Regions from separate parts of the Rhodococcus sp. NPDC078407 genome, predicted to be linked through region 2. Evidence: predicted binding sites of a transcription regulator. Region 2 holds the regulator's gene; the other holds the start of a gene.

Region 1 (6,080 bases), on a different contig from region 2:
GGTGCCGATTGCGCCAACTCGACATCACTGCGCAACGACGCCCGCTGTTGAGCGAGTTCGGTGTTGACGGCCTTGGCGGCGCTGAGATCGTAGGAGTCGCCGGCCGACCGCGTGGTGAGCAACAACGTCAAGCCGAGACCGAGAGCCAGTAGCCCGATGATCAACGCAACGAACGGAATTCGGGCAGCGATGGCGCTCCCGTCGATCGAACGACGACCGCCACCAACACGAGCGGAATCCGACGTGTGAATCGAAGCGCGGGCCTGCTTGCGCTCGTACGCACGAAGAGCGGCACCGGACCGGCCACCGCCCTTGCCCGAACGTTCGGGGCGCGAGAGTGGAGCCTGCGGAACGACCCTGTTTCTCGTCGCCGAAACCCGATTGCGCCGTGTTCCAACAGTGCCGCCTGGAACCGTCATTCCGCTCTCCTTGCAATCCGTTCGGCGGCGCGCAATCTCACCGGAGCCGAACGTGGGTTGTCTTCGATTTCTGCATCCGAGGCTCGCTCGGCACCTCTGGTCAGGAGCTGGAACTCCGGACCCATTCCGGGAAGCTCGACCGGCAGCCCCTCGGGGCTACGCGACTTGATACGAGGTGCCAACTCTTGCTTCACAACTCGGTCTTCCAGAGATTGATACGACATGAAGACCACGCGGCCACCGACAGCCAACGCGTCGAGCCCGGCAGGCACCGCAGACTTCAGTGAGTCCAGCTCGCCGTTGACCTCGATACGCAGCGCCTGGAAGGTGCGCTTGGCCGGGTGCCCACCGGTGCGCCGTGTCGCGGCCGGAATCGCGGCGTAGAGCAACTCGACCAACGGACCACTCGTGGTGAACGGGGTGTGCTCTCGTCGTCGCAGAACAGCGGAGGCGATCTTGCCGGCGAACCGCTCCTCGCCGTACGTACTGAGTACCCGCGCGATCTCGCCGTGCGAGTAGGTGTTGAGTACGTCGGCAGCGGTGATGCCGATCGTCGGGTTCATGCGCATGTCCAAGGGCGCATCGACGGAGTACGCGAACCCTCGATCGGACTCGTCCAATTGCATCGACGACACTCCGAGATCGAACAGAATGGCGTGCACCGATTCGAGTGCAGGCAGACCTGCCTCGTCGAGCGCCTCGGCAATACCGTCGTAGGTGGTGTGCACCAACGTGATTCGATCCGCGAACGGCGAGAGCCGCGATCCGGCGTGTCGCAGCGCCTCGGGATCGCGATCGAGCCCGATGAGGTGCAGGTGCGGGTAAGTGCGGAGAAAGTGTTCGGCGTGACCGCCCAGTCCGAGGGTCGCGTCGATCATGACGCGGGGGCCATCGGCCGAATCGATTGCTGGGCCAAGTAATTCGTCGGCCCGATCGAGTCGAACCGGTACGTGCAGAGGACCCGGAGATCGACGGTGGGTTCGTTCGGCGGACGATGCGCTCTCGTCCCGCCCGTCGCCCTCCGTCATGGTTCCTCCCGGTCGTGCGTACGTGCGTCTCGCCCGGGTCCGGGCCATGCGGTTGCCCAGGGGCGCCGGTGCGAATGCTTCGAGGTCCCTGTCCGATAGGGAACCTGGCGTTGGGGAAGAACGTCAGGGTCCTGATCTGCGAAACCTGGCGTTGGGGAAGAACGTCAGGGTTCTGATCGGGCAGAGGCCTCGCTGCACTCGCAGGCGACCTGGGCGGGTTACAAGATTCCTCCGAGCGATTCATCGAATGCGTCGGAGAAGTCCTGCTCGTTCTCGGCGGAGTAGCGGGCCCACGCTTCGTCGTTCCATATTTCGATGAAGTCCATCGAACCGATCACCACGCAATTGCGTTCGAGACCGGCGTAGCGACGGTGCTCCGGGCTGATGGTGATGCGCCCCTGTCCGTCCGGCCTCTGCTCGTCGGTCCCAGAGAAGAACTGACGAACGTAGGCACGAGCTTTGGGGTTGGCACGCGACGCAGCCGTCAGTTTCCGAGACCGCTCCGCGAAGTCTGCCGCGGTGTAGACCGCAAGGCTGAAATCTTGCCCCTTGCTCACCATGACACCTCCTGCAAGCGCGTCTCGAAACTTGGCCGGCAACGTCAGTCGACCCTTGTCGTCGAGTTTCGGCGTGTAGGTACCGAGAAACACTCGCCACCTCCAGCCTCGACTCTCCGCTGCGGACCACTTTACCCCACTCTCCCCCACTTCGAACCATTCACTGCGAGAAAACTTTGGGCGAATACACGTATCCGCAGGCCAACGACGGTGAGACTGCTCGAATCGACGGCTGAAATGTTATGGCTGGGAGTAGCTCCCGCCAGGGATGGAGCGCTGCACCACTGCGATTTCCCCTTCTCGACCAGCGGTTTCACCCTGTGCGAGGAGCAACGATCCAGCTCGAGACGCCGCGGCGCTACTCAGGTGGGGAGAAGTGGGGATTCCTGCTGATGGTGGGGAGAAGTGGGGAGGCCACCCGCAGTGGATGCCTGCAGTAGATACCTGCAGTGGAAACCACGCTGGATACCGCAGTGGGTCGCCGCACCGTGCGTGCGCATCGGCCGACAACGGTCGGGCACGATCGGCGGGCGGCGTGTTCATCCTGTGACAGCCGGAAACGACAACAGCACCTCACCCAAAGGTGAGGTGCTGTGCGTGACGCGTGAAGTTGTACGGGCTGACGGTTGCGGGTCGGAACCCGGCCCGCTCAGTCCTGCTCGAACCTCTTGCGGAACCGATCCTCCATCCGAGAGCCGAAGCTGCCGCCTTTGCGGCCACCCTTCGGCTTCTGACCGGAGCTGCGACCGGAACCTTCGGTGGCACTGTTGTCAGCGCCGCCTTCGTCCGACGTTGCGGCCGTCCCCTTCTTGGAACCGCCGAACAAGAACAGCGCCCCGGCACCGAACATGAACAAAAAGCCGATGAGACTGACGACGAGAAAAGCCAAGCTGTTCGTCGACAACGCAACACCGGCGACGAGCAACACGAGTCCCACGACGAACAACGCGGCAGCCTGAAAACGCCTTCTGCTCGACGCCGCACGAACGCGACCGCCTCTCACATGAGACGCGAATTTGGGATCCTCGGCGTAGAGAGCGCTCTCGATCTGATCGAGCATGCGCTGCTCGTGCTCGGAGAGTGGCACGGTACCTCCCCCTGCACTGATATTGAAGGTCGCTTCGGTTGCGAAACGACGGGAAGCTGACCTTGGCGGCTACCTGTTGTCGATGATACGAGCTGAATCCGCTGCTTACCACCTACTCGGACGATGTGTTCCTGAGAAACGCCGAAGATTTCGAGACGGGCGTCTCGGAAACTACGACCGAACACCGTATGACGTGGCAGTTCACACTGTTCGACCAACTCGGAGAGCTAAGCCGACAACGGTGTGTTCATCGACTCGTCGGACGCGAACCGGGACTGACCCCCGAGTCGATCGTCGACCTCGTTCAGAAAACGACTCACGTGCCGATAGAAATCGTCGGCGTCGAGATCTCCCGTCGTGCTCGATGCACCGGCCTCGACCGCCGCACGAGTGGCCGAGAACGATGCGAAGTAGTCCGACCAGACGGCAAGATCCGGGGCCGCCTTGGCCATCAACACCCACGCGCTCCGCGAACGAGGACGCGCGCCGATCGAATTCGGCAACGATGCCAGTACTGCCGCCGCACCCTTGAGTGCCGCGGCGTAGCTTCCGAGAAAGCGATCCCCCGCATCGCCCTCTCCGATGGACTCGGACAACAGCGCGTCGGCCCGACCGAGCAGAATCCGGGCCTGACGCGGCACCGGCGACCGCACGCCGGCATCGAATGCCTTCGTGATCGTCATACTCGAACACCTCCAGTTCGAATCTCCGGCGCGTACCTGACGCGCCCGGAACCGTGACGAAGCCTTACAGTCGAACTCCGGAGAATCCGACCCACTTGCTCGAGTCGAAAACACCGGCGCACTCGGCCCCGATCATCGAACACCCGTTCGACCCTTTCAATATAGCTCTGCCCACCGACAAGTTGCCGAAGGAAGGGTGAGAACAGTCGTTACCGACGCGCAGACAACGCCCTACCTGGTCGATCTGACGCCCCCGGAGTTCCGCCAGCGGTTACTCGAAGCCCTGTCGATCTACGTCCAGGCCATGGGGTACCCGCGCGGAACCGAGCAGAGCCGGGCCCCGATGTGGACCGAACACCTGCATCGTTCCGGGTGGCGAGCAGTCGGAGCCCTGCTCCCGGCCTCGGATCCGACCCGGCCGGATTCACTGGTCGCAGTCGCCTACGGCTACCACGGAGCACCGCACCAGTGGTGGCATCAGCAGGTGCGCGACGGATTGCGACGCTCGGGGCACACCCCACACGACGTCGAGGTCGCGCTGGAGAACTATTTCGAGCTGACCGAGCTACATGTCCTCCCCAGCGCTCAGGGGTACGGCCTCGGCGCGCGCCTCTGCCGCCGACTGCTGGACGGTGTCGACGCGGACAACGTGATGTTGTCCACACCCGAGGTGGCGAACGAGGACAATCGAGCCTGGCGGCTCTATCGCCGTCTGGGCTTCGCCGACGTACTGCGGAACTTCACTTTCGCGGGCGATCGGCGGCCCTTCGCCGTTCTGGGTCGCCGGTTGCCGCTGGACGGGCCAGTAGCATGAAGGGGTGATCGATGCTGTGGTGGTGGGCTCCGGCCACAATGCCCTGACCTCCGCCTGCTATCTGACCGATGCCGGCTGGTCGGTGGAGATTCTCGAACGCGACACCATCGCCGGTGGCGCAGTATCGACGGTGGAACGCTTTCCCGGACATCGGGTGGACCGTGGCTCGTCTGCGCACATCATGATTCGGCACACCGGCATCATCGAAGAACTCGACCTGGCCCGATTCGGCCTGCGCTACATCGACTGCGATCCCTGGGCGTTCGCACCGGGAGCCGTCGACACCACCGAGCGCGCCATCGTCTTCCATCGAAGCCTCGATCGCACCTGCGACTCCATCGCCGCAGCATGCGGAACTGCCGACGCGCGAGCCTACCGGACGTTCGTCTCGATCTGGGGACCGCGCAGCCAACGCACGATGCGCGCATTCGGCGGTCCGCCCACCGGGTCGAAGCTGCTGCGTTCCTTCTGGGGTCTGGGGGCACCGGACGGTGGCAGCATGCTCTCGCGCGAGTTCCTCGCCACCGGAGATTCGTTACTGGACGAAATGTTCTCGAGCGAACGCCTCAAGGCCGCTCTGGCATGGTTCGGCGCACAGTCGGGACCGCCGATGTCCGAGCCCGGCACCGCACCCATGGTGGGTTTCGCCGCTCTCATGCACACGCTTCCGCCCGGCCGTGCCGTCGGCGGCAGTGGCGCGCTGACCGAGGCCATGATCGCCCGTTTGCAGCGAGACGGTGCCGCGCTCACCCTAGGTGACGCCGTGACCACGCTCGTGCGCCGGTCGGACGGCTGGACCACCAGGACCGCGTCGGGCCGGGAGATCGACAGCCGCGTCGTGGTGGCAGGCTGCCATATCCTGACCACTCTCGACCTGCTCGCCGCCGGCGGGCACGATCCGGCGCAGCTCGCGCGGTGGCGCAGCACGATACGGGTCGGACCGGGGCTCGGTACCGCAGTACGACTGGCCACCGACGCCCTGCCGATCTACCCCAGTGCCGATCGGGTCGAGGACGGCACCCACGGCCTTGCATTACTGGTACGCGACCGCAGCCAACTACGTCTGGCACACGGACATGCACTCGCCGGCGACCTGCCACCCACCCCGGCAGTGCTGGGGATGTCGTTCAGCGCTGTCGACCCCACCATCGCGCCGGCGGGCCAGCATCAGATCTCTCTGTGGTCGCAATGGCATCCGCACACTCTCGCCGACGGTCGACGCTGGCGCTCCGATACTCCCGGCGAACGCTCGCTGGCCGAGTTCGAGGCGGATCGGATCGTCGCCGAGATGGACCGATACGCCCCTGGATTCGCCGATGCAGTGCTGGATCGGCACGTGCAATCCCCGCCGGACATCGAGCGCGAACTCGGGCTGATCGGAGGCAACATCATGCACCTGGACATGTCACTGGACCAGATGATGATGTGGCGGCCTCACCCGCAACTGGCCGGTCATCGAGTGCCGGGGGCCGACGGTCTGTATCTCACCGGG
Region 2 (6,080 bases):
CGCGTGCCGAGACTCTGGTGACGGCGTTGGCCCGCGAGCTGTCGAGGGCCGCACAGTGCCACATCACCGCGAAGGACTTCGACACAGCAGCGCTGCCCGACCACCTGAAGATGACGTTCGCGGCCGTCGACCCGGCAGGAAAAGTGTTGGGGAGCGACAAAGATCTGACCGCGCTGCGCGCCCGTCTGTCCGGCGAAGTCGGTCGTCAGGTTGCGAGTGCGGTCGGCGACGCGGAACGCGCACCCACTCTCGCGTGGACCTCGGGCACGTTGGGCCGACTGGAGTCGACCGTCACCCGTGATGTGGGCGGACAGAAGGTCACCGGGTACCCGGCCCTCGTACCGGAAGGACCGGGCGTGGCGGTACGAGTGCTGAGCACACCCGCCCAACAGCGAGCAGCGATGCGCTCCGGTACCCGCACTCTGCTGTTGTCGACGGCACCGAAAGGTACGAAAGCTCTGCTGGCCGGTCTCCCGACTGCGGAACGCCTGGCCCTCGGGCAGAATCCGTACGGCGGAGTCGATGCCCTCCTGGAGGAATGCCGAGTTCTGGCGGTCGAGGAGGCAATGGACGCGCACGGTGGGCCGGTTCGGGATCCGGAGGCCTTCGAGAGACTACGAGCATCGGTCAACGCCGAGGTTCCGCAGCGCACTGCCGCGGCGCTCGCCCTCGTTCGCCCTGTATTGACGGGCGCTCTTGCCGTATCGGGACAACTGCAGACGGCCTCCGGTGAGCCTGCCGAGGATGTCCGCGAACAGCTCGCAGGATTGGTTTTTCGCGGCTTCATCACCGAATTCGGCTCTCGCAGGCTCGCGGACTTGCCCCGATATCTGGCTGCGGCAACCAAGAGGCTGGCCACGCTTCCGAGCAGTGCAGGGCGTGATGCGGCTGCGATGGACGTACTCGACCGCGTCTACGCCTCGTACGGACGGCTACTGGATTCGCTTCCGGACAGCAGAAAGTCCAGCGCCGGTGTGCAGGAACTGTTCTGGATGATCGAAGAACTGCGGGTAGGGCTGTTCGCCCAAGGAATTCGGACGGCGTACCCGGTCTCGGAGAAACGCATCGAGAAGGCGATCGCGGATCAAGCGCGCTGACGAACCGGGCCGTCAGTCGATGTCGGCAGACTCTCGGTGCTTACGCAGCTCGTGAATTTCCTTCTCGAAATCCTCGGCCGAGCTGAACGATCGGTACACGGACGCAAATCGCAGATACGCGACCTCGTCCAGGTCGCGAAGCGGGCCGAGAATGGCCAAGCCCACCTCGTTGCTGGGAATCTCGGCGGAACCGGCGGCGCGAATGGCATCTTCCACCTGCTGAGCCAGGAGATTGAGTGCGTCGTTGTCGACATCTCTCCCCTGGCAGGCCCGGCGTACGCCTTTGACCACTTTCTCGCGGCTGAACGGTTCGGTGACGCCACTGCGCTTCACGACAGCGAGCACTGCGGCCTCGACCGTGGTGAAGCGACGACCGCATTCCGGGCAGGAGCGACGACGGCGGATTGCCTGCCCCTCGTCCATTTCGCGCGAATCGACCACGCGCGAGTCGGGGTGCCTGCAGAACGGGCAATGCATGAAGGAGCCTCCGTCGTAGCCGATGCTCCGACGTCGAACATCTCGGTCGGGGCAGTCAGTCGAGGATACTCAGTCATGACGCACGCAGTGGGACCGGTGGTCATCCGACAGGCGCATACTCGACCACAGCTCCGTCGTGCACCTCGACCACACCGGCCGGCTGCGCGCCGGCATCCGGTGACACGGCCCGGAGATTGGCGATACCGATCAGGCCGGCGGCCACGACGACGACTGCCAGCACCCACAACACCATCGATCGCATCCGAACGGACTGACCGGCGAAGTGCGCCGAGGTCTCGTCGAACTCGCGATCTGCCGCCTCGCGATCGGTGACGTCGGTCCACGACGGCTCCAGCACCGGCAGGCACGGAGTCGTCCGCGCCTCGCGTATCTCGACGGAACTGCGCATCTCGACGGAACTGCGCATCTCGATGGAACTCCGCAGCGCGGGACGAGCACGGCGGCGACGCTCGACGACGGTGGACCGGGTACGGACACCTGCAGTGGTGGGACGATCGGTGGTGATGGTCATCGGAACCTCGTCTTCGCTCATTGGATCGATTGTTCGATCAGGCGTTCGATGGACGCTTGTTCGAAGTTCTATCACGAGCCTCCGACAAAGTCTGTAGAAAACGCGACACGAGTCGAACAGATGTTTGATTCAACAGCTGATACACGCTAGATTCGTGTCAGAAACCACACGCCACACGAGTCGACACCATCAACTCCAGTCCGCGCAGACAGAACCACGCAGACCGGATCCAGAACACCAGCAGGAGGCCGACAGCATGAAGGACCAGACCTCGACGAGGTCGACCACGGGTGCCGAGACGACGGGTTCCAAGACGACGGGTTCCAAGACGACGGGTTCCAAGACGACGGGTTCCAAGACGACCGCCACCACGAAGGTCGCGGCAGGGAAACCGGCCGCGGAGCCGACGCCCAAGGCCATGGAGGTCGGCACCGACATCAGCGCCGGCCTGACGGAGCGTCAGCGCAAAGTGCTCGAGGTCATCAGAGCATCGGTGACCGAGCGTGGCTACCCGCCCAGCATTCGCGAGATCGGCGACGCCGTCGGCCTGACATCGACGTCGTCGGTGGCCCATCAGCTGCGGACTCTGGAGCGGAAGGGATTTCTGCGGCGCGACGCCAACCGCCCCCGCGCGGTCGACGTACGGGGCCTCGACGAGGTGCAGGCAGATCAAGCCGCGGCCGCGGTCGACGGTTCGTCCGAGGAACAGGACCGGTTGCCGACGCCCACGTTCGTTCCCGTTCTGGGTCGCATTGCCGCCGGTGGACCGATTCTTGCCGAGGAAGCCGTCGAGGATGTGTTTCCACTCCCCCGCGAGCTGGTCGGTCAGGGTTCTCTGTTCCTGCTGAAGGTCGTCGGTGAGTCGATGATCGACGCGGCCATCTGTGACGGCGACTGGGTGGTGGTTCGGCAACAGTCCGTGGCGGACAACGGCGATATCGTGGCGGCCATGATCGACGGCGAGGCCACCGTCAAGACGTTCAAGCGATCCAAGGGCGAGGTGTGGCTCATGCCGCACAATCCATTGTTCGAGCCGATTCCGGGCAACAACGCGGCAATCCTGGGCAAGGTCGTCACCGTGATGCGCAAGCTCTGAACTCTGTTCGGACACAACGAAGAAGGGCCGCAGCACACACGCTGCGGCCCTTCTCGTCGGTCCTGAACGATCAGCGGATCACAGATTCAATCCGCGACCGATGATCTCCTTCATGATCTCGGTGGTGCCGCCGTAGATGGTCTGGACGCGAGAGTCCATGTATGCCTTGGCGATCGGGTATTCCTTCATGTAGCCGTAGCCGCCGTGCAGCTGCAGGCACCGGTCGATCAACTTGACCTGATTCTCGGTGGTCCACCACTTCGCCATCGCGGCTTCCTGGACGGTCAACTTGTCGTCGTTGAGCAGTTCGATGAACTTGTCCACCATGATGCGGGTGGCTGTGGTCTCGGTTGCCAACTCCGCCAACACGAAACGGGTGTTCTGGAACTTGCCGATCGACTTACCGAACGCCTTGCGGTCGCGGCAGTACTGGATGGTCATGTCCAGTGCCGATTCCATGGCCGCCGCGGCGACGACGGCGATCGACAGCCGCTCCTGGGGAAGGTTCTGCATGAGGTAGATGAAGCCCATGCCTTCTTCGCCGAGCAGGTTGGCTGCGGGCACTCGAACGTCCGTGAAGCTCAGTTCCGCTGTGTCCTGGGCCTTCATACCGATCTTGTCGAGATTGCGGCCACGCTCGAAGCCGGGCATATCGCGCTCGACGACCAACAGGCTGAAGCCCTGGGCACCCTTTTCCGGGTCGGTGCAGGCCACGACGATGATGAGATCGGCGTTGATTCCGTTGGTGATGAACGTCTTCGACCCGTTCAGCACCCAGTCGTCGCCGTCGCGGACGGCCTTGGTCTTGATGCCCTGCAGGTCGCTGCCGGTGCCCGGCTCGGTCATGGCGATCGCGGTGATCAGCTCACCCGAGCAGAATCCGGGGAGCCAACGCTGCTTCTGCTCGTCGTTGGCCAACTCGATGAAGTACGGCGCGACGACGTCGTTGTGCAGTGTGAAGCCGATGCCGCTGTAGCCGCCGCGGGTGGTTTCCTCGGTGACGATGGCGTTGTAGCGGAAGTCCTTGACTCCGCCGCCGCCGAACTCCTCCGGCGCAGCAGTTCCGAGGAAGCCCTGCTTACCGGCCTCGACCCAGACGCCGCGGTCGACGATGTTCTGCTCTTCCCACTTCGCGTGATTGGGCGCTACGTGCTGTTCGAGAAACTTCCGGTACGACTCCCGGAACAGCTCGTGCTCGGGCTCGAAAAGTGTGCGTTCCACGCAGATCTCCTTGTTCGATGCGCACCGTCGTCGACCACGAGAAAGGGGTGTCACAGCGCGGTCGTCGGTGCGACTGACGTCACCGTTCAACAGTACGTTCGCAGTGCACCGGGGGTCGATGACCAAAACGCGCGCGATCCGTGACCGCCCTCGCTAGCTCCGCCTGCCCGTTCTGCCTCGGGCGAGCGCCGAGACGATCGGGTAGCCGATCAGGATTCCGAGCGAGCCCCACGCGATACCGCCGAGTTCCACCGAGCCGACCGACAGCGTCAGGTCACCGATACCCGCGACGAGCGCCGCGGCGACCACCATGAGATTGACCGGATCGGTGAAGTCGACCTTCGCGTCGGTCCAGATGCGAACGCCCAGCAGTCCGATGAGCCCGTACAGAACCAATGTTGCGCCGCCGATGACGCCGTCGGGCACGGTGAAGATCAGGGCACCGAACTTGGGCGAGAACGCCAGCACGATCGCGGTGACGGCCGCGACCCAATACGCCGCCGTCGAATAGACGCGGGTGGCCGCCATGACGCCGATGTTCTCGGCGTACGTGGTGGTACCCGAACCACCACCGACTCCGGCCAGCGTGGTGGCCAGGCCGTCGGCGATCAGTGCATCACCGGCTACGTCGTCGAGGTTCTTGCCGGTCATTGCCGCTACGGCCTTGACGTGGCCCACGTTCTCGGCGACGAGGACGATCACCACCGGCAGTGCCACCAGAATCACCGAGAGCTCGAACGTTGGTCCGCGGAACTCGGGCAGGCCGATCCAGCTCGCCGCGTCCAGCGCGTCGAGCCGGGCTTGCGCGATGCCACCGGTGACAGCGGCGAACACCCAGCCCACGACGACACCGACGAGAATTCCGAGCCGGCCGACCAGCCCTGGTCCGACCGCTGTGGCCAGCAGGATGGCGACCAGCGTGACGGCGGCGATCAGAGGTTGCGCCTCGAACGACGTGGTTGCGGCCGGAGCGAGGTTGAGCCCGATGAGCACCACCACGGCACCGGTCACGACAGGAGGCATCGCGGCGTCCAACACGCGTCGGCCTGCGACCTTGACGACGACACCGATGGCGGCAAGAACGAGACCTACGCACAGAACTGCACCGAGCTGAGCAGCCGGGCCGTCGGCCTGGGTGGCACCGAGAGGTGCCAGGAATGCAAAGGACGATCCGAGGTAGCTCGGCACCCGGCCCCTGGTGATCACGAGGAACAGGACCGTTCCGATACCCGAGAACAGCAGCGTTGTCGAGACCGGGAAGCCGGTGATCGTCGGGACCAGCAGCGTCGCGCCGAACATCGCGACGACGTGCTGCATGCCGATCCCGATGGTGCGCGGCCAGGTCAACCGCTCGTCCGGTGCCACCACCGCTCCGGCCTCGACGGTTCGTCCGTTTCCGTGCAGCGCCCAACCCAGATTTCTCATGATGGCAAGAGACTATTGCGTCAGCCGAGGATCGCGCTCACTGCCTCACGGGCGGCGGCGGTGCTGTCGGTTTTCAGGGCAGCAGCAGCTGCGGCCTTGCACTGATCGAGGGTGACCGTTGCCAACTTGGAACCCACGTGTGCGACGGCAGCCGACGCAGCGGACAGGGACGTGATGCCCAACCCCACCAACACGCACGCCAGGAGCGGATCGGCAGCGGCCTCGCCACACA

Evidence for each region. The regulator LexA, encoded in region 2, represses DNA repair genes until DNA is damaged. The targets are predictions, from matches to a motif close to CGAACANNTGTTCG.
Region 1: ACIGGF_RS00700 (SAV_6107 family HEPN domain-containing protein) is a predicted target of LexA. The motif match lies at 3,911-3,924, and genes of this name have one in related genera.

Annotation. Positions count from the first base shown of each region.
Region 1 is NZ_JBITUQ010000001.1:150,001-156,080, forward strand. Features, by position in the region: gene ACIGGF_RS00680 (hypothetical protein) at 1-419, opposite strand, end outside; gene rsmH (16S rRNA (cytosine(1402)-N(4))-methyltransferase RsmH) at 416-1,447, opposite strand; gene mraZ (division/cell wall cluster transcriptional repressor MraZ) at 1,666-2,097, opposite strand; gene ACIGGF_RS00695 (DUF3040 domain-containing protein) at 2,654-3,091, opposite strand; gene ACIGGF_RS00700 (SAV_6107 family HEPN domain-containing protein) at 3,319-3,774, opposite strand; gene ACIGGF_RS00705 (GNAT family N-acetyltransferase) at 3,971-4,588, shown strand; gene ACIGGF_RS00710 (phytoene desaturase family protein) at 4,593-6,080, shown strand, end outside.
Region 2 is NZ_JBITUQ010000032.1:28,094-34,173, reverse strand. Features, by position in the region: gene hrpA (ATP-dependent RNA helicase HrpA) at 1-1,097, shown strand, start outside; gene nrdR (transcriptional regulator NrdR) at 1,110-1,574, opposite strand; gene ACIGGF_RS23290 (hypothetical protein) at 1,675-2,127, opposite strand; gene lexA (transcriptional repressor LexA) at 2,525-3,202, shown strand; gene ACIGGF_RS23280 (acyl-CoA dehydrogenase family protein) at 3,281-4,423, opposite strand; gene ACIGGF_RS23275 (uracil-xanthine permease family protein) at 4,577-5,848, opposite strand; gene ACIGGF_RS23270 (phosphoenolpyruvate--protein phosphotransferase) at 5,869-6,080, opposite strand, start outside.